DNA from 3 places in the Agrobacterium vaccinii genome. Region 2 is predicted to be linked to each of the others. Evidence: predicted binding sites of a transcription regulator. Region 2 holds the regulator's gene; each other region holds the start of a gene.
The links. The regulator LexA, encoded in region 2, represses DNA repair genes until DNA is damaged. The targets are predictions, from matches to a motif close to TGTTCNNNNTGTGTTCNG.
Positions count from the first base shown of each region.

Region 1: the regulator LexA is predicted to act here: its motif matches at 4,558-4,575, upstream of HRR99_RS22495 (ATP-dependent helicase).
Region 3: the regulator LexA is predicted to act here: its motif matches at 2,369-2,386, upstream of dinB (DNA polymerase IV).

Region 1 covers NZ_CP054152.1:46,486-54,471, forward strand. The annotation lists gene HRR99_RS22470 (DUF4142 domain-containing protein) at 1-12, opposite strand, end outside; gene HRR99_RS22475 (alpha/beta hydrolase) at 36-1,130, opposite strand; gene HRR99_RS22480 (YbhB/YbcL family Raf kinase inhibitor-like protein) at 1,165-2,958, opposite strand; gene HRR99_RS22485 (TIGR02588 family protein) at 3,138-3,545, opposite strand; gene HRR99_RS22490 (TIGR02587 family membrane protein) at 3,553-4,416, opposite strand; gene HRR99_RS22495 (ATP-dependent helicase) at 4,658-6,724, shown strand; gene HRR99_RS22500 (SOS response-associated peptidase) at 6,734-7,411, shown strand; gene dinB (DNA polymerase IV) at 7,525-7,986, shown strand, end outside.
Region 2 covers NZ_CP054150.1:1,517,458-1,525,443, reverse strand. The annotation lists gene HRR99_RS07670 (ComEC/Rec2 family competence protein) at 1-2,345, shown strand, start outside; gene HRR99_RS07665 (glutathione S-transferase family protein) at 2,461-3,141, opposite strand; gene lexA (transcriptional repressor LexA) at 3,561-4,280, opposite strand; gene kdsA (3-deoxy-8-phosphooctulonate synthase) at 4,556-5,404, shown strand; gene eno (phosphopyruvate hydratase) at 5,632-6,906, shown strand; gene HRR99_RS07645 (FtsB family cell division protein) at 7,052-7,369, shown strand; gene pdhA (pyruvate dehydrogenase (acetyl-transferring) E1 component subunit alpha) at 7,521-7,986, shown strand, end outside.
Region 3 covers NZ_CP054151.1:1,124,767-1,132,752, forward strand. The annotation lists gene HRR99_RS20320 (ABC transporter permease) at 1-20, opposite strand, end outside; gene HRR99_RS20325 (ABC transporter substrate-binding protein) at 32-1,012, opposite strand; gene dinB (DNA polymerase IV) at 1,248-2,321, opposite strand; gene HRR99_RS20335 (SDR family oxidoreductase) at 2,479-3,246, opposite strand; gene HRR99_RS20340 (mandelate racemase/muconate lactonizing enzyme family protein) at 3,255-4,454, opposite strand; gene HRR99_RS20345 (sugar phosphate isomerase/epimerase family protein) at 5,039-6,019, shown strand; gene HRR99_RS20350 (mandelate racemase/muconate lactonizing enzyme family protein) at 6,110-7,261, opposite strand; gene HRR99_RS20355 (GntR family transcriptional regulator) at 7,325-7,986, shown strand, end outside.

The DNA of each region.
Region 1 (7,986 bases), on a different replicon from region 2:
TGAGAATTTCATATTCATGGTCCTTTGTGAGGCGATCACTTCGTTTTGGAAAATGCTTTTGTGAGGTCGGCATTGGCAGCATCGACAGCGTCCTTGGCCTTATCCACCACCTTGGCCATTCCGAAGAATTCGTGGGTCACGCCTTCATAATTCAGCGCATTCACCATCACGCCGGCAGCCTTGAGCTTGTCAGCGTAAGCTTCGCCTTCTGAGCGTAGCGGGTCGATCTGCGCAGTGATCACTGTTGCAGATGGCAGTCCCTCAAGGTCAGCCCGACCGACGAGATTGATCCGGGGATCTGCGGTCTCGTCTTTTGACGTGAACACATTCGAGACGAACCAATCCATATCGGCTTTGCCAAGCGGCGCTGCATTGGCATTTTCCTGATAGGATGGCGTGTTCATGTCGTTGCCCGCGATGGGATAGACCAGCAACTGGTGCACCGGCATCGTTGTCTTCTTCTCTTTCGCCATCAATGCGACGTTGGCCGCCAGATTGGCACCGGCGCTTTCACCCGCAACGGCGATCCGCTTGGCGTCGCCATTCAAAGTGTGAACGTTTTCAACTGTCCAGGTGTATGCAGCCCAGGCATCATCATGCTGAGCCGGGAACTTGCTTTCCGGCGCATGGTGATAATCGGCAGACACGACGATGGCTTTCGATCCCAGCGCAAGCGCTCTCGGTGTTGCGTCATAGGTGTTGATATCCGCCACAACCCAACCGCCGCCATGGAAGTACAGCACGACAGGAAATGGCCCCTTACCTTCGGGGATGTAGACGCGCGCGGGTAAAGCCCCGGCTGCACTTGGAATGGCGATATCCTTCGTTGCAACTCCCGCCTCTGGCATTGGCGAAATCTTCTTGTCTCGCTGAACCGTGCGTGCGGCATCGGCGGCACTTGCCTGCGTGCGCGCCTGTGGCACAGTCAGGCCGGAAAAGGGCTTTGCGTCGAGCCCTTTCAAAGCGTCCAGGACAGCCTGCATCTGCGCATCAGGCTTTGCCTGCTCAGTTTGCTGCGTTTGTTGGGACGGCTGTGCTGGAGCCGGTTGTTGCGCCCATACGGTTGCCGAAGACGAAAGCAACACGACCGCTAGGCTCGCGGCGCGAATGGTAGAACGTGAGATAGGCATGAGACTTCCTTTGAGACTGCGGTGTGACGTTTCGTTACTGCTTGAGTGGTTCGATCTTTTGCTGGTAGGTCCCAACGAGTTCACCCTTTCCGATGACATGGCCCGAAATGGCAGCCAGGAGCGCGTCACGGTCAGATGTCGGTGGCAGATCGATCATGGAATCGAGAGCGACGATCTGGATGTGATAGTGGTGCGGCTTGTCGCCCGGAGGTGGCTTCGGTCCGAAATAGCCGTGTGTTCCAGACGTGTTGCGACCCTGCAAAACGCCTTCCGGCTCCACCAGGCGAAGCTGCTCCTGTAAACCCTCTGGAAGCGTCGTCACCGTCGCGGGGATGTTCCATGCCAACCAATGAACGAAGGGCTTGAGCGGTGAGGAGTCCGGGTCCTCCATGATGATGGCGTAGGACGCAGCCTTTGGTACAGCACTCCATTTAAGGGCAGGTGAGACGCCGTCGGCATATTCGCTAAATTTTGCTGGGATCGCCTGATTGTTGGAGAACGCCTCTGTGGAAACCGTGATTTTGCCTTGTGTGTCTGTCTCGGAACGCTTCAAAGACAACGGCACATCTGCGCCTTTTTTTGCCTGTGCCTCCATGACATCTGACGGTGCCATGGCCGCCGTCTCAGCCTTTTTCGCATCACCCGTATAGGCAACGCGATAAATGACACCATTGGCATCATCCGCCATCAGCAGCGAACCGTCCTTGGCGACGGCAAGACCGACAGGGCGGGCAAAATGCGTCTTCCCACCATCCGTCAGGAAGCCAGTCAGGAAAGGCTCGATGGTTTTGGGCTGGCCGTTCTCGAAATGAATACGGACGATTTCATAACCCGACGCGGGGTTACGGTTCCATGACCCCCGCATGGTTGCAAAAGCATCTCCTGCAAATTCTTCAGGAAACGCAGTGCCTTTATAGAACTTCATCTGCATTGGAGCGGCATGAGCGGTGTAGCCGATCACCATTGGCTGGCTCTGGTCGCGCCATTGCTCTTTCGTCACGCCGCCAACCGGCGTGGACTGTGGATAGATGTCACCCGCACCATAGACGTGCGGCCAGCCGTATTGCTTGCCCTGCTCGATCTTGTTGAGTTCCTCTGCCTGAACCTCGTCACCCATCAGATCGATACCGTGGTCCAGGCCCCAGAGTTCCCCGGTCTGCGGCTGCCAGTCGTAACCAATCGTGTTGCGCAGGCCGGATGCGAAGATCGTCCGGCTCTTGCCGTCCGGCGTCGCGCGAATGATCGTTGCGTTTTCAGGGTTGCTTTCGTTGCATGCATTGCAGGTGGAACCGACGCTGATGTAAAGCATCCCGTCAGGGCCGAATTCGAGGACACGGTTCGGATGCTGGCCGGAATCCGGCAGATCGCCGATCATCATCTCGAGCTCGCCAAGGGTCCCATCGGCCTTGATGTCGGCAACAAAAACCTCCTTCACCGTGGCGAGATAGAGCCTGTCACCCTTGATTGCCAAACCATGAGCCTGCGCTCGAGACACGACCTGGATGGGCGCCCCATCAGCCTTGCCATCGTTGTTTTCGTCCTTGAGAAGCAGCACATCGCCTTCTTCCCGGCGGCTGACATAAATGAAACCTTTGTCGGACACGGCGATGATGCGGCTGTTGCCAAGTCCCTGGGCGAACGGCTTCACGGAGAAGCCCTCGGGCACCTTCAATTGTCCTACCCGCTCGCTTGTCGGTGCGACCTTGTTGGGCTTGAACACGTTGGTGGTGATTTGAACTTCAGTTCCATCGCCCTGCTGGGCATAGGATGTACTGCAAGCAAAAAGTGCCGCGACAATAGACGCAGCGCCGGTAACACGACGTATCATTAGGTACTCCTCCAAAGAATTCACACGCCGAACATGCGAGACTCTTCAAAGTTCCCCTTGGTGATATTGCCTGAATTACATATGTGCACGCGTCACCAAGCAACGCGGCCTGAATAGATAGCAACGACTGTCGTTACCGCAATGCGGTATTGGCGGCCCCGACCCTTGTGAATTGACGTTCAAGGCTCGTTGAAGGCTGACACGTGGAGAGCGATCCTGCCTTCGGGATCATTTCTGAAAATCAGACCTCCTCGCGCCTTTGATTTTCCGGGAACATAGTCGAGTACGGTGCTGGCTCTCTCGATGACATCGGAACCATCACGGATTTCACCGTGGACAGCGACCTGCGAAGCCGTTGCGCTTGCAACGTTCGACACCTCGAAAGATACCTGAAACCCGTTGCTGCGCTGTTCAGTGATGACTACGGTTGCGGCGAGGTCGGGTGATGTATCCTGATCGTTAAACGCGTCGTTTGCGATCCAGAAAATCACCACGAGTACGATGACTGCGGATACTAGTCCGGTGACCCACTCGACCCAGTGCGGATTTTTTGCCTCGAGACTTTTGCCGCCGGTTGTTTTGGTCATGAAACCCTCAAAGGATAAGTCGAGCGGCAGCCGCTCCAATCGCACCGGGAAAACTCAGGATGACGATCGCCATAAGCACCTGCGTGGAACCCAGGTCGTCAGTGCGGTGGAACGTCCAGAGACAGTAGGCGCTGATGGATCCTGCTATCACATAGCCAGGTAAGGTAAAGCGCACAAAGGCATGCCAGCTTGGCGTACCCTCCGCGAGATCGTGGCTTCCATGAAATGACAGCGCGTAAACGAATCCATGCATGACGATCAGCGACGCTGCGATGACGACAAGGCCGTGCCAGGGCGTCATCTTAAACGAAAGCAAGATCATCTCCTCGGTGGGCGCCACGTTCAGATTTAAAAACAGCGCACCGACCGCCATCAGAAAGAGCTCGCCGCCGTAACTCGTCTCGCGATCTTCAACTGGATCATCGTCATCCTCAGTTTCGTCATCGTCAGATTTGCCACCCAGTTGGCTACGGCCCAACATCGCACCAATGCTCGCCGGCACCGCCAGCAGAGCAATCATACCCACGATCTCGTGGGGCGTCTGACCCGCCTGCAACACGCCTATGGATGACAGAATCAGGGTGCTGGCAACCATGCCCAAAGCATAAGCGATGACGGCATCTCGGACAGATTGCCGCCAACCCGAGGTTTGCTCGAACCCTATCCGGCGAGACAAGCCGATCAATAGAGGCAGATTGATCAAAAGAAGGAGCAAAAGCCGGGTGCGATCCATGTAGAAGCCAAGCTCCCACATTTCCATCGTCATAAACATCGGCAGAGCGAACAGAAGAGCGCCCGCAACTCCGCGCGCGATTCCAGCAAGAAATTTGCTTGTATCGAATCCACCACTTGCGCCGTCTTTCGAACCCAACCTCGTTCTCCACAGAATGACTCTGGTCATGCGCGAGGACCGGATCGTCGCAATGCCGAACCTTAGCAGCATCTAAGAGTGGACGCGACGACAATCACGTCACGCTAATCAAGGACTTTTCAATATCCAACCCACCTGATAGGTTCTCACTTTGTTCGCGGTGATATTTGACGCGTCCATTGCGGTTTATGGAGCTTTGTCCATACCGAATTCAAAGTAGGCGCACATCAAGGATAACGGCATGGCGGTTGCCTATCTGGAAAAACTGAACGAGCAGCAGCGCAAAGCCGTCGAGCATGGCGTCGGGCTGGCTGAGGGCAACACAGCAGGGCCTCTGTTGATCATCGCAGGTGCCGGATCTGGTAAGACCAACACGCTCGCCCATCGCGTGGCGCATCTCATCGTCAATGGTGCGGACCCGCGACGTATTCTCCTGATGACCTTTTCGCGCAGAGCCTCCTCCGAAATGGCCCGCCGCGTCGAGCGCATCTGCCGCAATGTGCTGGGTGCCAATGCCGGTTTCCTGACAGACGCCCTTGCCTGGTCCGGCACTTTCCATGGTATCGGCGCAAGACTGCTGCGGATGTATGCCGAGCAGATCGGTCTCAATCTCGACTTCACCATTCACGACCGGGAAGACAGCGCCGACCTGATGAACCTCGTGCGGCACGAGCTCGGATTTTCCAAAACGGAAAGCCGCTTCCCGACAAAGGGCACCTGTCTCGCGATCTATTCACGCGCCGTCAACTCGGAGACGTCGCTGAACGAGATCCTGCGCCAGCACTATCCATGGGTAGCCACTTGGGAAGAACAGTTAAAGGAATTGTTCGGAGCTTATGTCGAGGCCAAGCAGGCGCAGAACGTGCTCGATTATGATGATCTCCTGCTCTACTGGGCGCAGATGGTCAGCGATCCCGATCTCGCCGACGATATCGGCAATCGTTTCGACCATGTCATGGTCGACGAATATCAAGATACCAACAAACTCCAGTCGTCTGTCCTGATGGCGCTCAAGCCCGGCGGGCGTGGCCTGACCGTCGTCGGCGACGATGCCCAGTCGATCTACTCGTTCCGGGCAGCGACGGTTCGCAACATTCTCGACTTCCCAACATCCTTCAGCCCTGCCGCTGATGTCATCACACTCGATCGCAATTACCGCTCGACCCAGCCCATTCTGGCGGCAGCCAATGGCGTGATTGAACTGGCGCGCGAGCGTTTCACCAAGAACCTGTGGACCGAGCGGGAATCGCTTGAGCGACCCAAACTCGTGACCGTCAAGGACGAGACCGAACAGGCCAATTTCATTGTCGAGCAAGTTCTGGCCAATCGTGAGACTGGCATGACGCTGAAACAGCAGGCTGTCTTGTTTCGCACATCCAGCCACAGTGGAACGCTTGAAGTCGAACTCACCCGTCGCAATGTTCCCTTCGTCAAATTCGGCGGTTTGAAGTTTCTCGACAGCGCCCATGTGAAGGACATGCTGGCCGTGCTGCGTTTCGCCCAGAACCCGCGAGACCGAGTTGCGGGTTTTCGTCTTCTGCAAATGTTGCCCGGTATCGGCCCCAAGAAGGCCGGTGTCATTCTCGACACGATATCGTCCGACCCCGAACCGCTCTTGACGCTTGCTGAAATTCCACCACCACCGAAGACAGGCGAAGACTGGACATTATTCGTCCAGTTGCTGGGAGGCCTTCGCAAAACGCAGGAAGGCTGGCCATCGGATATCGCGCGAGCTCGCCTGTGGTACGAACCCCATCTCGATCGCATCCATGAGGATGCCGATACTCGCAAGGCCGACCTCCTGCAACTCGAGCAGATTGCCAGCGGCTATCCTTCGCGCGAACGTTTCCTGACCGAACTGACGCTCGACCCACCGGACGCCACAAGCGATCAGGCGGGCGTACCGCTGCTCGATGAAGACTATCTCATCCTATCGACCATCCATTCGGCCAAGGGGCAGGAATGGCGTTCCGTGTTTATGCTGAATGTTGTCGATGGTTGCATACCATCGGACCTGGGGACAGGGACGACGCACGAGCTCGAGGAGGAACGGCGTCTGCTCTATGTCGGCATGACGCGGGCCAAGGACAGCCTGTCGCTCATCACCCCGCAGCGGTTTTTCACGCATGGGCAGAACTCGCAGGGTGACCGGCACGTTTATGCATCACGTTCGCGGTTCATCCCGGCGACGCTGCTGCAGTATTTCGAACCGATGGCTTGGCCGAAGGTCTCGGCCGCAGCATCTGAACGCAGTGCCCAGCAGATCCGCATCGATGTCGGCGCACGCATGCGCGGCATGTGGAAATAGGAGTGAGCGATGTGCAATCTCTACAACGTAACCACAACCCGTGACGCCGTCTTGCAGTTCACCAAGGCATTTCGTGATCTGGCAGGGTGGAACGAGGCAAGCTTCGACGTCTATCCCGGCTACCAGGCTCCCATCGTTCGCGTCGCCGAGGATGGAGCAAGAGAGATCGTCCGCGCGACATGGGGCATGCCCTCGCCTCCGGCCTATGTGAAGAACTACGATCCCGGCGTCACCAATATCCGCAATGTCGCGTCGCCGCACTGGCGTCGGTGGCTCGGACCGACCAGTCGCTGCGTCGTTCCCTTCACGTGCTTTGCGGAACCGGATCCTGCAAGCAAGGTCGGCGGCGGACGCGTGCCGAATGCCTGGTTTGCCAAGGATGAGACCAAACCCCTAATGTTCTTCGCAGGCTTTTGGACGCCTTGGAAAGGCATTCGCAAAGTCAGAGACGGAGAGCAGGAGTACGAGCTGTTCGGCTTCCTGACGACGTCGCCAAACGAGATCGTTTCACCCATCCACAAAAAAGCGATGCCTGCAATCCTGACGACGCCGGAAGAAGTCGATACGTGGCTGACAGCACCTTGGGACGAGGCGCGTCACCTTCAAAGGCCCCTCCCCGGCAACATGCTTGTCATCGTTCCTCCGGAAACAAAGCCCGACCTGCCGGAAGAAGGGCTGTTGTTGTGAAAAGATCGTATTGCATCTACCCGGCTCGTGAGCGAGTCGACTTCTCCGGGAAGCACAAGGTCAATCGGTAAGGCCCTGACATGCACCCCGTTCGCAAGATCATTCACGTGGATATGGATGCGTTCTACGCCTCCGTCGAACAACGTGACAATCCAGAGCTGCGTGGCAAGCCGCTGGCGGTCGGGGGATCTGCTGCCCGCGGTGTTGTGGCGGCCGCGAGTTACGAGGCAAGAGCCTTCGGCGTCTATTCAGCCATGCCATCGATTACTGCCAAGCGAAAATGCCCTGATCTGATTTTCGTGCCTCCTCGATTCGAGGTCTACCGTCAGGTCTCACAGCAAATCCGCGAAATTTTTGCGGAGTACACACCCGTCATCGAACCGCTGTCACTCGATGAGGCTTATCTCGACGTTACCGAGAACCTGAAAGGCATGGAGATCGCTACCGAAATAGCACTGGAAATCCGCGCCAAGATCAAGGCGGTGACCGGGCTCAATGCTTCTGCTGGAATCTCGTACAATAAGTTTCTGGCGAAAATGGCGAGCGACCTGAACAAGCCCAACGGCCAGGCCGTG
Region 2 (7,986 bases):
CTGCCCGGGGTTGGTCGGTTCGTGCTCTCAAACAATGGATCATCACCTGTGCCGAGCAGGAGGTGATGCACCGGCAGGACTTCCTGTTCGTGCCAGTCTTCATCGCGTTGGGGGCTGCGCTATGGTTCGGTCTGCCCGCGACGCCATCGCGCTGGTTTTTGATGTTCGTTACGGTTGGGATCGGCGCCTGGGCCGCAGCCATGCTGCACCGCCCGGGCACTGTTGCAGCTGTGTTGAAGGCCATGGCTCTTTTGATGACTGGCATGCTGCTGGCTGATGTCGAAGCGCGGCGCATCGGTACCATCATTCTCGACACGCCTGTGACGACAACGATTACCGGGACGGTGGAGAGGCGTGAACTGGATGCGAGGGGAAACTGGCGATATGTCGTGGTTCTGGACGCGACATCGGGCCCAAAACTGTCCCGCCCACCGCAGAAAGTCTCGCTGGTATCACGCAGCCGTCGTGAGGCAGTGGCCATTGGTGGTGTGATCACCGGAAAGGCGCGGCTATCGCCGCCCTCGGGCCCGGCGCTGCCGGGGCTAAACGACTTCGCCTTCGCTTCATATTTTAATGGAATCGGCGCGACGGGTTTCTTCTACGGTGCGCCGAAGACATTGCCGGACAAGCAAAAGTCCACAACGTGGACGGGGGCAGCGGATGCGTGGCTCTACAAGCTCAGAAGCGATATTGCGCAACGCATTCGTGACCTGATCGGCGGCGACGCTGGCGCGTTCGCCGCATCGATCATCACCGACGAAAGGCGCGCGATTTCCAATGAGACGATGGAAGCGCTGCGCGTTTCCGGGTTGGCGCATATCGTTGCCATTTCAGGGCTGAACATGGCGCTGGCCGCTGGCATCTTCTTCGTCGGAATGCGAACCGCCTTCAGCTTGTTTCCCGCTTTTTCGCAGCGCTGGCCCGTGAAGAAAATCTCCGCATTTGCGGCGCTGTTGATGACGCTCGCCTACTATCTCATCTCTGGGTTTGCCGTATCGGCAGAGCGGGCGTGGTTGATGATGTCGGTCATGCTGATCGCGGTGCTGGTGGACAAGCCCTCGATCAGTCTCAGAAACATCGCGCTTTCCGCCATCGTCATCATCGTTCTGTCACCGCATGAGGTGATGGGTCCGAGTTTCCAGATGTCGTTTGCGGCGACGCTGGCACTGGTGTCCGGCTACGCCTTCTGGAGCAGGTGGCGAGGCGACCGCGAGCAGCGGATCCTATCCCGTCCACCATGGTGGCTGTCATTGGCGGCCAAGGTTGGTACGATCATGGGCGGTGTCGTGGTGACGTCACTGATCGGTGGCATCTCGACTGCTGTCTACTCCATCGAGCATTTTCACCGGATCACGACATATGGGCTGGCGGCCAATCTGGCGGCTATGCCGGTCATGTCGTTGATTGTCATGCCGTTCGCGCTGGTTGGCATGCTGTTGATGCCGTTTGGGCTCGACGCTCCCTTTCTGAAGGTCATGGGCTACGGCATGGCGCTGGTGATCGACATCGCAAAGACCGTTTCCAGTTGGGGTGGCGATGCGACGATCGGGCGGCAGAACGGCTGGTTCCTCGCCGTATCCACGACAGGTTTTTTGCTGCTGGCGCTCTTACGCACACGTTTGGCGCTGATAGGCTTGCCGTTCATTGCCGCCGGGTTTGGATTATTGGTCGTTGAGCAATGGAGGGCAAGGCCGGATTTGCTGATCTACGAGGACGCTTCTCTGGTCGCGCTACTGACGGAGGATGCGGTGGCGACGACAAAGCAGCGGGCCTCGGGTTTCATCTATGACCAATGGGTGAGGGCGCTGCCCCTATCCGAACGACATAACCCGCCAGACATGCTGGAAACCGCAAAGTCACCTGATGGTGACGAGGCTGATGCCGACGAGCCACCCACTACACGGCGCACTGGTTTGAGCGAGAGAGATAAGGCAAAAGCAACGGAGGAGATGCGAAACGCGCTTTCCAAAACAGAGCGCTTCACGTGCCGGAAGGATAGCTGGTGCGTTGCCAAATCCCGAACCGGCGTTGCAATAGCCGTGATCTTCGACAGTACGCTGACTGGGACCGCATGCGAGATCGCCGACCTGATCGTGACGACACGACGTGTCTCATTTACCGAGTGCTATTCCGGCGCCATTCTCATCAGCCAGGACATATTGCGCCGAACCGGCTCACTGGAAATCTGGCTCGGCGACAAGGACGCCCCCATCGTCAAAGCTGAGGCTGCGATGGAGGGTGTGAATCGGTTCTGGACCATGCACCGGAGCTATGACTGGCGCAAAAGAGATTTCGACACGTCCCTTCCGCCGCATATCGCGACGATGTTGTCGACTTCGCGGTGACGACGCTTGGCTCGAAGGGTGCGGGTTGAAACGCTTCGGCTATACCCTTCAAATACTCTTTCCTCTAGAAAACTACGCCACAGCGTGCGCTCGCGATAGGAGGTTTACCCAGAGATCACGGCTTTGAGCGTAAATCCGCGAGCCATTCTCCGGTGGCCTTGGCTTCCGCCTCGTGTTCCGCATCGCGCCACGGTTCCAGCAAAGCCGCATCTTGCCATTCATGCATCGCTGGCAGGGCGAGAAGACGGTTCTTGTAAGCTTCTGACTCGGGAGACAAGGCCGTTGCGTAGGTCTGAAAGCGGAAGGCGACGGGACAGAAAAACGCGTCGACCGCCGTAAATGTTTCTCCTGCCAGGAATGGCCCACCAAAGGATGTCAGACCTTCCTGCCAAAGTGCGTCTATGCGGGAGATGTCTTTCCGCAAAGCTTCGCTGATCGCTACTGGCTGTATGCGAAGACCGACATGCATAGGATGCTCGTTGCGCAACGTCTGGAAGCCGGAATGCATTTCTGCTGCTGCAGAACGGGACCAGGCACGCGCCCTCGCATGACCAGCCCAAACGCCAATGTGCCGTTCGGCCAGATATTCTGTTATCGACAACGTGTCCCACACGGTGAACTCGTTTTCGACAAGGCAGGGCACTTTTGCCGTTGGCGAAAACACTGCGAAATCCTGTGCTGAATTGCCGAAGGGCGTGAGTTTCTCGCTGAAGGGAATATCGAGCGTTCGCATCAATACCCACGGACGCAATGACCAGGAGGAATAATTCTTGTTGGCTATGTAAAGATCGTACATCTCAAGATCCCTCGTTGCGCATACCATGTTAGCGCGGGAAAATTTTTCAATACAGACAGTCTGCGCGATGGTGGTCTTCAAATTATTTGATGTTTTGTCATTCGCTCAAGCGAGTAGCTTTCCAGCATCGCGCTGAGATCGGAAAACCTTATATTCCGCTGCTCAACCGCATTCATCACCACTAAAAACGTGCTCAAAACGTCATAGACTATCGAAGTGGCGCGCGATTCGAAAAAATGATGACCCGGCTAATGATTTCCGGTTTTTGAAACCGTCCTGAGCGAATTATCCGTTTAAAACACGCATAATATACCGGTCCGAGCTCAAGCGAACTTCGACCACTAAGCATCAAGTGTCGCAAATACCGAAAATTGAAAATACCAAGGCGGGGCAGACAATCAAATCTGCCCCAGAAGGTCTCAATGATAGCGGCGGATCAGGCCAACGAGTTTGCCCTGAATTTTCACCCTATCAGGTCCGAAGATACGAGTTTCATAGGCAGGGTTTGCTGCCTCCAGCGCAATCGACGCGCCTTTGCGACGGAAGCGTTTCAAGGTCGCTTCTTCCTCGTCCACCAGTGCGACAATGATATCGCCCGGATTTGCCGTACTCGTATCGCGGATTATAACCGTATCGCCATCGAAGATGCCTGCTTCGATCATCGAATCACCTTTGACTTCAAGCGCGTAATGCTCGCCCGCACCTAGCATATCCATGGGCACGACGACATCATGCGTGTTGTTCTGGATTGCCGAAATCGGCACGCCCGCAGCAATCCGTCCCATAACCGGTACGCTCACCGAATCAGGGTTGCGATCGTTTGCGGCAGCGGGAGGCGGCGGCTGCACGGGCTGCGGTTTGCCGAGACTGCCCTCGATGACGCTGGGTGAAAAGCCTCGCTGCGGCTTATTCTGCGGTGAATACGATTCGGGAAGCTTGATGACTTCGAGCGCGCGGGCACGATTCGGTAGCCGGCGAATGAATCCGCGTTCTTCCAATGCCGTGATCAGCCTGTGTATGCCGGATTTGGAGGCAAGATCGAGCGCATCCTTCATTTCATCGAAGGACGGCGGCACGCCGGACTCTTTCATTCGCTCATGAATGAAGAGAAGCAGTTCCTGCTGTTTGCGCGTGAGCATGGAGTAAACACCCTTGAAGCTTTGAGGCTTAGATTCGTGAAACAAATACAGAACGAACACTATATGTTCCACATGTGTTCTGCAATCCCCAATAGTCATCCCAAATCATTTAAGACATCGTTGATAGATGTCCTATGGGTGTTCTACCTCGCCTGCCACGTCATGCCGTGACTTCGCTGCTGCTTGCTGCTAAGTGCGTGGCGAGTTTTGAGAGATTGCAGGATGGTTCGGCGGCGTCGGCTGCGAAGCGTCCCTTTTGTATCAGGGGAATCATCATGAGTGTGACGAATAATCTGAAAGTGGTTGCTGGCGAGGGTGCGGGCGCGGTCTCTTTTTCCAACACCGAGCGTTTCTCGCTGATTGCCGGGCCGTGCCAGATGGAAAGCCGCGACCACGCCTTCATGATTGCGGAAACGCTGGCTGACCTTTGCGGCAAGCTGGGTATCGGTCTGGTCTACAAATCCTCGTTCGACAAGGCGAATCGCACGTCGCTCTCCGGTCAGCGCGGTATCGGCATCGATAAGGCGCTTGAGATTTTTTCGGAGCTGAAAAGCCAGTTCGGATTTCCGGTTCTCACGGATATTCACAACGAGGAACAGTGCGGCATCGTCGCGCCTGTCGTGGATATCCTTCAGATTCCGGCATTTCTCAGCCGCCAGACTGACTTGCTGGTGGCGGCTGCAAAGACCGGTCGCGTCATCAACGTCAAGAAGGGTCAGTTTTTGGCCCCTTGGGACATGAAGAATGTGCTGGCGAAGCTGAACGATAGCGGCAATCCGAACGTACTGCTCTGCGAGCGCGGGGCCTCGTTCGGCTACAATACGCTGGTTTCCGATATGCGTTCGCTTCCCATCATGGCATCGCTCGGTGCGCCCGTGGTGTTCGATGCCACGCACTCCGTGCAGCAGCCTGGCGGGCAGGGTGGTTCCAGCGGCGGTCAGCGGGAGTTTGTTGAAACGCTGTCTCGTGCTGCCGTGGCCGTGGGCGTTGCTGGTCTTTTCGTGGAGACGCATGAGGACCCTGATAATGCGCCGTCCGACGGGCCGAACATGGTGCACCTCAAGAATATGCCGAAGCTTCTGGAAAAACTGCTGGCCTTCGACAACATCTCCAAGGCTGCGTGACGGCTTTTGGCCTTAATCGATTTTTATGAGAAGGAAGGCGTCTGGAAGAGGGCGCCGTCATTGTAAATTCTTGTGCGTCGTCTACAGCGACGGAAGAAATTCAAATCGAGTCGCCATTTCCGTTGTCCCGTTTATCGCGCCGCTCATCCGAAAAGCGCTTCACAGTTTTCGGGATGCACTTTAAGACAGGCATCTGAAATTCCTGTTCCAGTCCCAAGGGAGAGATCATGACAGCCATTACCGATATCATCGCACGCGAAATCCTCGACAGCCGTGGCAACCCCACCGTTGAAGTCGATGTCTATCTGGAAGACGGTTCTTTCGGTCGTGCGGCGGTTCCATCGGGCGCATCGACAGGCGCACACGAAGCCGTTGAACTGCGTGATGGTGGCAAGCGCTACCTGGGTAAGGGCGTCGAGAAGGCTGTCGAAGCCGTCAACACCGAGATTTTCGACGCGCTGGGCGGTTTCGATGCCGAAAGCCAGATCCACGTCGACCAGACGCTGATCGAGCTCGATGGCACGCCGAACAAGTCGCGTCTCGGTGCCAACGCCATCCTCGGTGTTTCCCTGGCTGTCGCCAAGGCTGCGGCCGAAACGACCGGACTGCCGCTTTACCGTTACGTCGGTGGCCCGAACGCGCATCTGCTCCCAGTGCCGATGATGAACATCATCAATGGTGGCGCGCATGCCGACAATCCGATCGACTTCCAGGAATTCATGATCATGCCGGTTGGCGCGGAAAGCATCCGTGACGCCGTGCGCATCGGCGCGGAAATCTTCCACGTTCTGAAAAAAGAACTGTCGGCACAGGGCTTCAACACCAATGTTGGTGATGAAGGTGGTTTTGCGCCGGGCCTGAAGAGCGCGCCTGAAGCTCTCGACTTCATCATGAAGTCCGTGGAGAAGGCCGGTTACAAGCCAGGCGACGACGTTGCGCTCGCTCTCGATTGCGCCTCGACAGAATTCTTCAAGAACGGCAAGTACGAAATGGAAGGCGAGGGCCGTACGCTCGAGCCGGAAGCCATGGCGGATTACCTCGCTGAACTCGCAGCCAAGTATCCGATCATCTCGATCGAAGATGGTATGGCCGAAGACGATTGGGACGGCTGGAAGTACCTGACCGACAAGATCGGCTCCAAGGTTCAGTTGGTCGGCGATGATCTGTTCGTGACGAACTCTGCCCGCCTGCGTGACGGTATCAAGATGGGCGTTGCCAACTCCATCCTCGTCAAGGTCAACCAGATTGGTTCGCTGACGGAAACGCTCGACGCCGTCGAAACCGCACACAAGGCTGGCTACACCGCCGTCATGTCCCACCGCTCCGGCGAAACGGAAGATTCGACGATTGCCGATCTTTCTGTTGCGACCAACTGCGGACAGATCAAGACCGGTTCGCTTTCGCGCTCCGACCGTCTGGCCAAGTACAACCAGCTGATCCGCATTGAAGAAATGCTCGGCCCACAGGCAGCTTATGCCGGTCGTTCGATTCTGCGTGGCTAAGGCTTTCTATACAGATTTAAAAAAAGGCTCGCTTCGGCGGGCCTTTTTTGTGCGCTGCGGTGGGCGACGGAGTTAAGGTCAACGGATGGTTAAACAAATGCGGCTATGGTGATGGCAGTAACGCGTTTGAAGGCTGTTCAAGAGTATGTGGACCAAGCATCACAAGAAGAGACGTTTTGGCCGTCTGGTCGTTCCGGCAATCACCGTCGCATTCCTTTCCTATTTCGGATATCATTGTGTCCATGGCGACTTTGGTCTTCAGGCGACGGAGCGTCTGGAGCGCCAGCGTCTGGCGCGCACCGTCGAGCTTGCGAAGCTGACCAAGGCACGCGTCTCGTTGGAGCGCCAGGTCGAGCTGATGAGCGATGGTTCGCTGGAGCGCGACATGATCGATGAAATCTCGCGTTATCAGTTGAATATGTCACGCAGCGACGAAATCGTGATCATGAATACATATTTCTGATTAACCTGATATCGGTTAATCCAGTTTTTTAATTTATTCACAGCAACTTACCAGAATATGAGCCATGCGTTTATGGCATTGCTGGTTCGCTTTTTCTTGCATATGGTGCGTCCCAATCCAACCATTCTAATGGCAACTCAGGGAGGGATGAATGGCGCCGCGAAAAACCGCGACCGTATCCGGCCGCAAGACTACGGCAAAGACCGCCACCAAGGAATTCACCGGCAAGAATACGCCGGACTTTGGTAAAGACGAAGAGTTGCACGCCTATCGTGAAATGCTTCTGATCCGTCGATTCGAAGAAAAGGCTGGCCAGCTCTACGGCATGGGCTTCATCGGTGGTTTCTGTCACCTCTATATCGGGCAGGAAGCTGTCGTTGTCGGCATGAACATGTCGCAGAAGGAAGGCGATCAGGTCATCACCGCTTACCGTGACCACGGCCACATGCTGGCTGCTGGCATGAGCGCACGTGGCGTCATGGCCGAGTTGACCGGACGCCAGGGCGGCTTGTCCAAGGGCAAGGGCGGCTCCATGCACATGTTCTCCAAGGAAAAGCATTTCTACGGCGGACACGGCATCGTGGGTGCTCAGGTTTCTCTGGGAACCGGTCTTGCCT
Region 3 (7,986 bases), on a different replicon from region 2:
CCTGATGTAATGTCTGCCATGAGACCTCCGATCAACGTGACTGCTCTATGGTCCTGTCGAATTTATCGACAAAAGACCCCTTGGCATCGAGACGTTCCTTGATTGATCCAGCCTGATACAGGATGTCGATCAGCTTTTGATGGTGGGGAATGGCCTCTGCCGAGGTTTGAAACACCAACGGCGACTGGCCCTTCAGGATCGCTGCGGCGTCTTCAGCGGAAACGCGCTGAAAGTCCGTATAGTAGAATTTTGCCCAGTCCGCGTCGTGCTCGTTGCTCCACTCTCCGGCCTTCACGAAGGCCGATATGAACTGGCGAACTGCTTCGGCCTTTTCAGGGTCTGCAAGAACCTCCGGGCGCGCATAAAAGTAGGAGGTGCTCGGCAACAGCTTTCGCTCTTCTGGATCGAGCACGGGGCTCGCGCCAGCTTGGTTGACGAGGCGGGTAACGAAGGGCTCTTGGAGAACGGCGACATCAACGGCACCTGAGCGCAAAGCGTCCGGCAGGTCTGCCACACGTAAATTGACGAGCGTGACATCGCTCAGTTTCAAACCAGCCCTGTTTAGTGCTTCGATCAGGAAAACCTGACGGCCGGACCCTTCGACATAGCTCAGTTTTTTACCTTTGAGCTCAGCCAAATGATTGATTGTGAGGCCCGGACGGCTGGTGAGCCGATATTGAGCGATCTCGCGCGTGAATGTCGCAACGATTGGCAGAAGAGTTCCTGATGCACGCGCCTGGATCGGTGGCGTATCGCCGACATAAGCAATATCGACAGCGCCTGCCCTGATCGCTTCAAGAATGGCAGGGCCGCCTGCAAAATTGGGAAACTCGACATCGAATGAGAGGCCTTTGCCTTGTCCGCTGGCGTCCAACAGATTGCGAACGAGTTCCGCTTGGTCAGCGACAATCAGCTTCGATGCTGGATTGGCAGCGTTTGCTGACGGCGAACCGAATGAAATCACGGCAACGAACATCGACAGGGATGCTTGCAAAATTCTTCTGCGGAACAAGGAATATTCTCCGTTACAGGCACGCTGTCATCGGTAGATAGCGGCAGATATCAACTCTTGTTTAATGTAAATAAAGCCTAGTGAATTAATAGGTTATCTGTGCGCATGGTTTGCGTGTTAAAGCATTTCTTTTCCACGAGATGCGATTTCCAGAGACGAAAATTCCAGTGCTTTAACGCCCCATCGCCCGCGCGTATCCGCTGCGAATGTTCTGCCTGACTGCCGGAAAGTGGGATCACAGCCCAAAATCAAGCTGTGGAGCTTGGGCAGTGTCTTCGGTGCTGAGCGAGGAGAGAGTGATACCCAGGAGACGGACCGGCTTTTTGAATGGAAAGACAGACGCTAGCAAAGTGTCTGCTAGATCCAGAGCAAATTCCAAATTCGGAATGCCAGACGGCATCGTCTTGCTTCGTGTTGCCTGGGTGAAATCCGAATATTTGATTTTGACCGTTACGGTTTTCCCGATGATGTCATGTGCCTCGCAGTACCGCCAGACCTTTTCTGCCAGAGGCCGCAACTCAGCCTTGGCGAGGTCGAGGCGATCGATATCCTCGGCAAACGTGTCTTCCGCGCCGATGGATTTACGGATGCGGTTGGGTTTGACCTGCCTCTCGTCGATGCCACGGGCGATCCCGTAAAAGTATGGTCCCGATTTGCCGAAGTGCTGTTGAAGGAAGGCGAGGGGTTTTGATTTCAAATCTAGGCCGGTCTCGATACCGTGCCGTTTCATACGCTCGGCGGTAGCGGGACCCACGCCATGGAATTTCTTGACGGGAAGAGCCTCAACAAAGGCTGGACCGTTCTTCGGCGTTATCACGGCCTGACCATTGGGCTTGTTCAGGTCGCTCGCCATCTTCGCCAGGAATTTATTGTAGGAGATGCCAGCGGAGGCGTTGAGGCCTGTAACCTCCTTGATCTTCGCGCGAATTTCGAGCGCTATATCGGTGGCGATCTCCATACCTTTCAGGTTCTCGGTGACGTCGAGATAGGCTTCGTCCAGTGACAGGGGCTCGATGATGGGTGTGTACTGTGCGAAAATCTCGCGGATTTGCTGGGAGACCTGCCGATAGACCTCGAAGCGAGGAGGCACGAAAATCAGGTCAGGGCATTTTCGTTTGGCGGTGACAGAGGGCATGGCCGAATAGACGCCGAAGGCACGTGCCTCATAACTCGCAGCCGCCACCACGCCGCGCGCAGCAGAACCCCCGACCGCCAACGGCTTGCCACGCAGTTCCGGGTTGTCACGCTGCTCGACGGAGGCGTAAAAGGCATCCATATCGATGTGGATGATTTTGCGAACCGGGTTCATGTCTGGCTTTACCGATTGACCTTGTGCTTGCCGAAAATGTCGACCCGCGTTCTCAATGAGTTGCGTAGAGACTGGACGACCCTAGTACAGCAAAAGACGTTCTTCCCGCAGGTCCGACTCGCAAATATCTCCTCCAGCCATCTGAATTTTTACCGCGTCACAGCACCGAAAGCATGCCGCCATCGACATAGATGATTTGGCCGTTGATATAGTCCGAGGCCGCTGACGCCAGGAAAACGGCTGTGCCTGCGAGTTCCTCTGGTTTGCCCCAGCGTTTCGCAGGCGTGCGGCCTTTGACCCACGCGTCGAATTCAGGATTGTCGATCAGGGCCTGGTTCATGTCGGTGATCATGTAGCCAGGTCCGATGGCGTTGGCCTGAATGCCGAACTGCGCCCATTCAGCAGCCATGGCGCGGGTCAGCATTTTTATGCCGCCTTTGGCAACCGTGTAGGGTGCTACGGTGGCGCGCGCCAACTCGCTGGTGAGTGAGCCGATATTGATGATCTTGCCGCGTCCACGCGGGATCATGCGGCGTGCCGCCTCGCGGCCCAGCATGAAGGCGCTGGTCAGGTTGGTGTCGATGACCCGTTGCCAGTCTGCCGTTTCCAGATCGACAATTGGTTTGCGGAACTGAATGCCGGCATTGTTGACGAGAATATCGATTTCCACGCCTTGTGCGTCGAAATCTGCGAAGGCTGCTTTGATGGCCTCTTCCGAGGTGACATCGAAAATGGAAGCACTGGCCTCATAGCCGTTTGCCGTGAAATCTGCGACTGTACTGGCGACGCGTTCGCCGTTGGTGCCGTTGATAATGACATGCGCACCGGCAGCAGCAAAGCCTTCCGCCATGGCGCGACCAAGGCCGCGCGAAGAGCCGGTGACGAGCGCGGTGCGCCCCTTGAGATCGAAAAGTGGATTGGTCATGGTGGGCCTCACAACGTGCTGCGACGGACGCTGAGGTCCGAACGTTCATAGACGGCAGGAAGAAGGTCGACACCCAGTCCCGGACCTTCCATCGGCAGGACATAGCCATTCTCGATCACCGGGACATTGTCCACAAGCTCCTTGTACCATCCGGTATAGAAAGCGCGAACGGATTCCTGGATCAGCGTGTTGGGTTGGCTGAAGGAGGCGTGGATGGCCGCGATGAAACCGATAGGGCCGATGCAGTCATGCGGCGCGAAAGGGCGATGATAGGTGTCGGCCAGTGCTGCAATCTTGCGGCCCTCCGTCAGGCCGCCGGTCCAGCAGAGATCTGCCATGACGATCTGCATCGCGTCGCGGTCCAGCATGTCCTTGTAGGGAAAGCGCGAACCGAGCGTTTCGCTTGCGCAGACTGGTATTGTCGTGGAGCGCGCAAACTCACTCAGTGCCTGCGGAGAGTTCATGCGGATGGGATCTTCGTACCAGGTTGGCTGGTACTGCTCCAACACGCGGGCGATCTTGATGGCGGTTGGCAGGTTCCACAGTGAGTGAAATTCGACCATGATCTCTATTTTGTCACCCACCGCCTTGCGGATTTTCTCGAATGGCTCGACAGCCTTCTTCATCTGCTCAGGTGTGATGTGCACGCCGTGGTTCTCGATTGCTGCTGGGTCGAAGGGCCAGATTTTCATGGCGGTGATGCCACTTTCCAGCAGGCTTTCGGCCACAGCGTCGGCGCGGTTCATGAATCCGTCGAGGTCTTCGTAAGGGCCGTTCGCATCGCCAAGGTTCCAGGTGGAAACCGGCTTGATGTTGTGGGATCGTACATATTTGTAGCCAGCACATGTGTTGTAGACACGCTGTTTGTCGCGGCACAGACCGCCCAACATCTGATGGACGGGCTGATCACAGACCTTGCCGAAGATATCCCAAAGGCCAATGTCGATTGCCGATGTTGCACGGGACTCCGCCCCGGTCGATGCCTGCGCCATGGGAAGATTGGTCATCTCCCTGTGCAGCGCTTCGATGTGCAGCGGGTTTTTGCCTAACAGGCGCATCGCCAAGGTGTCGTGGATATGCGCTTCGACGGCACCCGCACCGTAAAAAGTCTCCCCGAGCCCGATGATCCCTGCATCTGTGTGTATGCGAACCCAAAGGACATTGGAAAACTCTTCGGTTTTCAGTGTCTCGATCTGTGTGATTTTCACGGTGTTCTCCTACCCATCGCGATGTCGGCACGTTCGCCAGTCTTTCGCATCGCAATCAGATGCTGATATTGAATGGAGAGAATGACAATGCAACGCATCGTGTTTCACGGTGAAAATGCGGCTTTACCCGTCGCATGACCAGTCAGTAGTTGACCAGCAGTTGAGGGTTGGTTTCCCTACCGAAGCGTGGCTTCACATCAAGCAGAGGTGCTGTTCTCTCGATGATTTCCTTGGTCATCGGTGCTGCCGTGGAAGCGGCTGTCCTACCTCCGTGCACACCGGTTTTGTGGGCTCCGTGACGAAGGCGCTTCTCTGTAAGCGCCTTTTTGGCGCACTCAGCCGGAATCGCTAGCCCTCATGACGTTAATACACATGGCGTCGAAGCCGCCCTCCACCATATCCCAGAAGGAGCACAGGTTGTGGTCACTCTCGACTGACACCCGATCAAGGCGACATGTGTAACGCTTTGGGACCTAGCCTGGTAAAGTAACGTGCCCGTGTTGATGGAGGACCAGTACGACGGCTCCCATGGCATTTCGTGCTCATTTGAAACATATTCGTCATGATGAAACTTGGAGGATGTTATGGCAACACAGCGCTATGGTGCCGGAATCTGGCATTTCGCAACCTATCTCGATCGTTATGCGACGGATGGCTATGGTTCGCCTCGCAGCGTGATCGACGCTATCGATCTTGCGGGGCAGGTGAATGACCTCTCGGTAGTCGATATCAACTATCCATTTTTTGGCGGGGACTTTTCCAACGCTCAGGTGAAGGAGGCGCTTGATCGAAACAAGCTCGGCGTTATCGGTATTACACCCGAAATTTACACGCGCGAGTTCGTCAAAGGCTCTTTCACAAATCCCGATGCAGGCATGCGGCGGCGAACGCATGAGTTGGTGACGGAAGCCTGTGAGCAGGTGCGTTATTTCAATGCCGATTACGTCAAGCTATGGCCGGGTCAGGATGGCTGGGATTATCCTTTTCAGGTGGATTACGGCACGCTGTGGAAGCAATCGCTCGATGGTGTTGGACAGCTCGCCAGCGAAAATCCTGATCTGAAATTCGTGATCGAGTACAAACCCCGCGAACCGCGTGTGCGGATGAGCTTCGGCTCTGTCGCGCGGACGTTGTTGGGTATCGAAAAGATCGGCTTGCCGAATGTCGGCATTCTCCTGGATTTCGGTCACGCGATCATGGGTGGAGAATCCGCTGCCGACAGCGCGCAACTGGCGATCGACTATGGGCGCCTGTTCGGTATGGACGTGAACGATAATTATCGGTCCTGGGATGACGACCTTGTGGCAGGCAGCCTTCATCCCATCGAACTGTTCGAGTTTTTCCACGTGCTGAGGAAGAACAAGTGGGAAGGTGTATGGCAGCTCGATCAGTTTCCCTTCCGCGAAGACAGTGTCGCGACAGCCAACCACGCCATCGACTTCCTCAAGGCCGCATCGAGAGGTCTCGACGCGCTGGATGTGGATGCGCTGCAAGAGGCCCAGTCACGGCACGACGCAATCGGCGCACTGAAAATTGCTCAAAAAGCTTTGTATGGCGCAATGTAGACTGCCAACCACGGTGCAGTCGCCATGAGACTGCACCGGATGTCTTTTCGCATATCAATTAAAGGAAGCTGCCCCGCGCCGGGCAGTTCATTAAAGCAGGTCCTGTTCAATCGGCAGACGAGGATTTTTCGGTGCCTCGCCGAGTTGCGATCTCTCAAGGCGTTTGGGTCTTGCCCATTCCTGTCTCGCTTCTTCAGACAGTACGAGACCATGGCCTGGCCTGTCGGGGGCGTAGGCGTAGCCGTCGCGGATTTCGATGGGGGTTTCCACGAGATGATCGAAGTTCTGGAAGGAATATTCCAGCCATTCGACTTCCGGCAGGGCTGTGGCCATATGGACGCCGACTTCGAGGAAGGTGTTGCCAAGGCTAACCGGTATCCCCATTTCCGCGGCAAGCCAGCCGATGCGCATGACATCGGTCACCTGTCCATGGACATTGAGAAGATCGGTGCCGTGGTTTTCCAGAAGGATGCGCTTTCCCGGCATATCAAGATATTCGCCACTGTTGATCTGCGTCCAGTTGACGGCGTGACGCAGCGTCCGCAAGCCCTCGAAGTCATGGCGCAGAATGGGGTCTTCCACCCAGAGCAGATCGTGGCCAGCATCGCGGATTTCCGTCAGTTTGACGAGTGCTTCCTTGGAATTCCAGGCCTCGTTGGGATCGATCATGATCAGCGAACCCTCTGGCACCGATTGCTGAAGCAGCTCGAGCCGTTTCAGGTCGCGCTTGAAATCGGGATGGCCGACTTTGATTTTGAAGGCACTATACCCAATGCTCGCTGCATGGCGGAACAGCGCGCAGAATGCCTCGTCGCTCAAGTGGAAATCGAGACCACTGGCATAGGCGCGGACGCGATCCCGTCTGCTTCCCAGCAATTGATGCAACGGCATGCCGGCCTCTTTTGCGGCGAGGTCCCAGAGTGCAACTTGTAGCGCTTCATGAAACGGCAGCGAAAATGCGCGCTGGTTGCCGCCACGGGGCCGGTTGACACGGTGCACGAGGCCTATGGCTTTTTGGCCTTTCAGCGTTGGCCAAGCCTCGTTTTCGAAGACGGCTTCGATTTCAGCCTGATCGGGCAGGGGGTGGAACAGGGTCTGGATGAATCCCAGCCCGACCTCTCCCGTTTCAGAGACCAGTTCCAGAGCTGCAACGTTGGCGTCGTCGGCACGAACCTGACTATCGCCAATTACACGGTCGCGGGCAAACTGAAATCGCGTTATACGGAAATGAGAAATAGTCATGGCGGACTCTCTGATCGCTTAAAAACTGATACTGATCTATCAGAAAGGAAATTTTCTGTCATCATGAAAAAATTGTCGGAGCGTCAAACTGTGAAATCAAGCGTCATGGAAGCGGGTGCGCCGCGTCTTAGCGATGTGGCCTATGAGCGCATTCTCGAAAGTCTTTTCGAGCGCAAGGTACCCGTAGGCGCCTTCATTTCGCAAAACGAGCTTTCGGCCATTGTCGATGTGCCGGTCGCGCCGCTGCGCGATGCGTTGCGGGTGCTGGAAGCCGAGGGGATTCTGACCATTCATCCACGGTCGGGCATTCAGTTCATTCGGCCCGGTCTGGAGCTGACGCGATCCACCTATCAGTTCCGCTCTATTGTCGAGCGCGCGGCAGTGCGGGTGTTTGCAGAAGAAGCAGACGAGCACATAACAAATGCCCTGGAAGTCAGGCATTCTAGGCTTTTGCGCCGTGTGGAGCGTGATGGTATTGGCCCGGAGCAATTGCTTGAGATGGATTCGCTGGAGCTCGATTTGCATGGCCATATCATTCAGGCATTGCGCAATCCCCTGATAGACAGCGCCTACAAGCGCATGCACAATTACCTGCGGCTGCTGCGGCTGGAGCGGAAGGTGACGGTGCCGATCATGATCCGAACGCTGAAGGAGCATTTGGATATTCTGGAGGCCTGCGGCACGCGAAATGCTGAGGCTGCGGAAAAGGCGTTGCAGGCGCATTT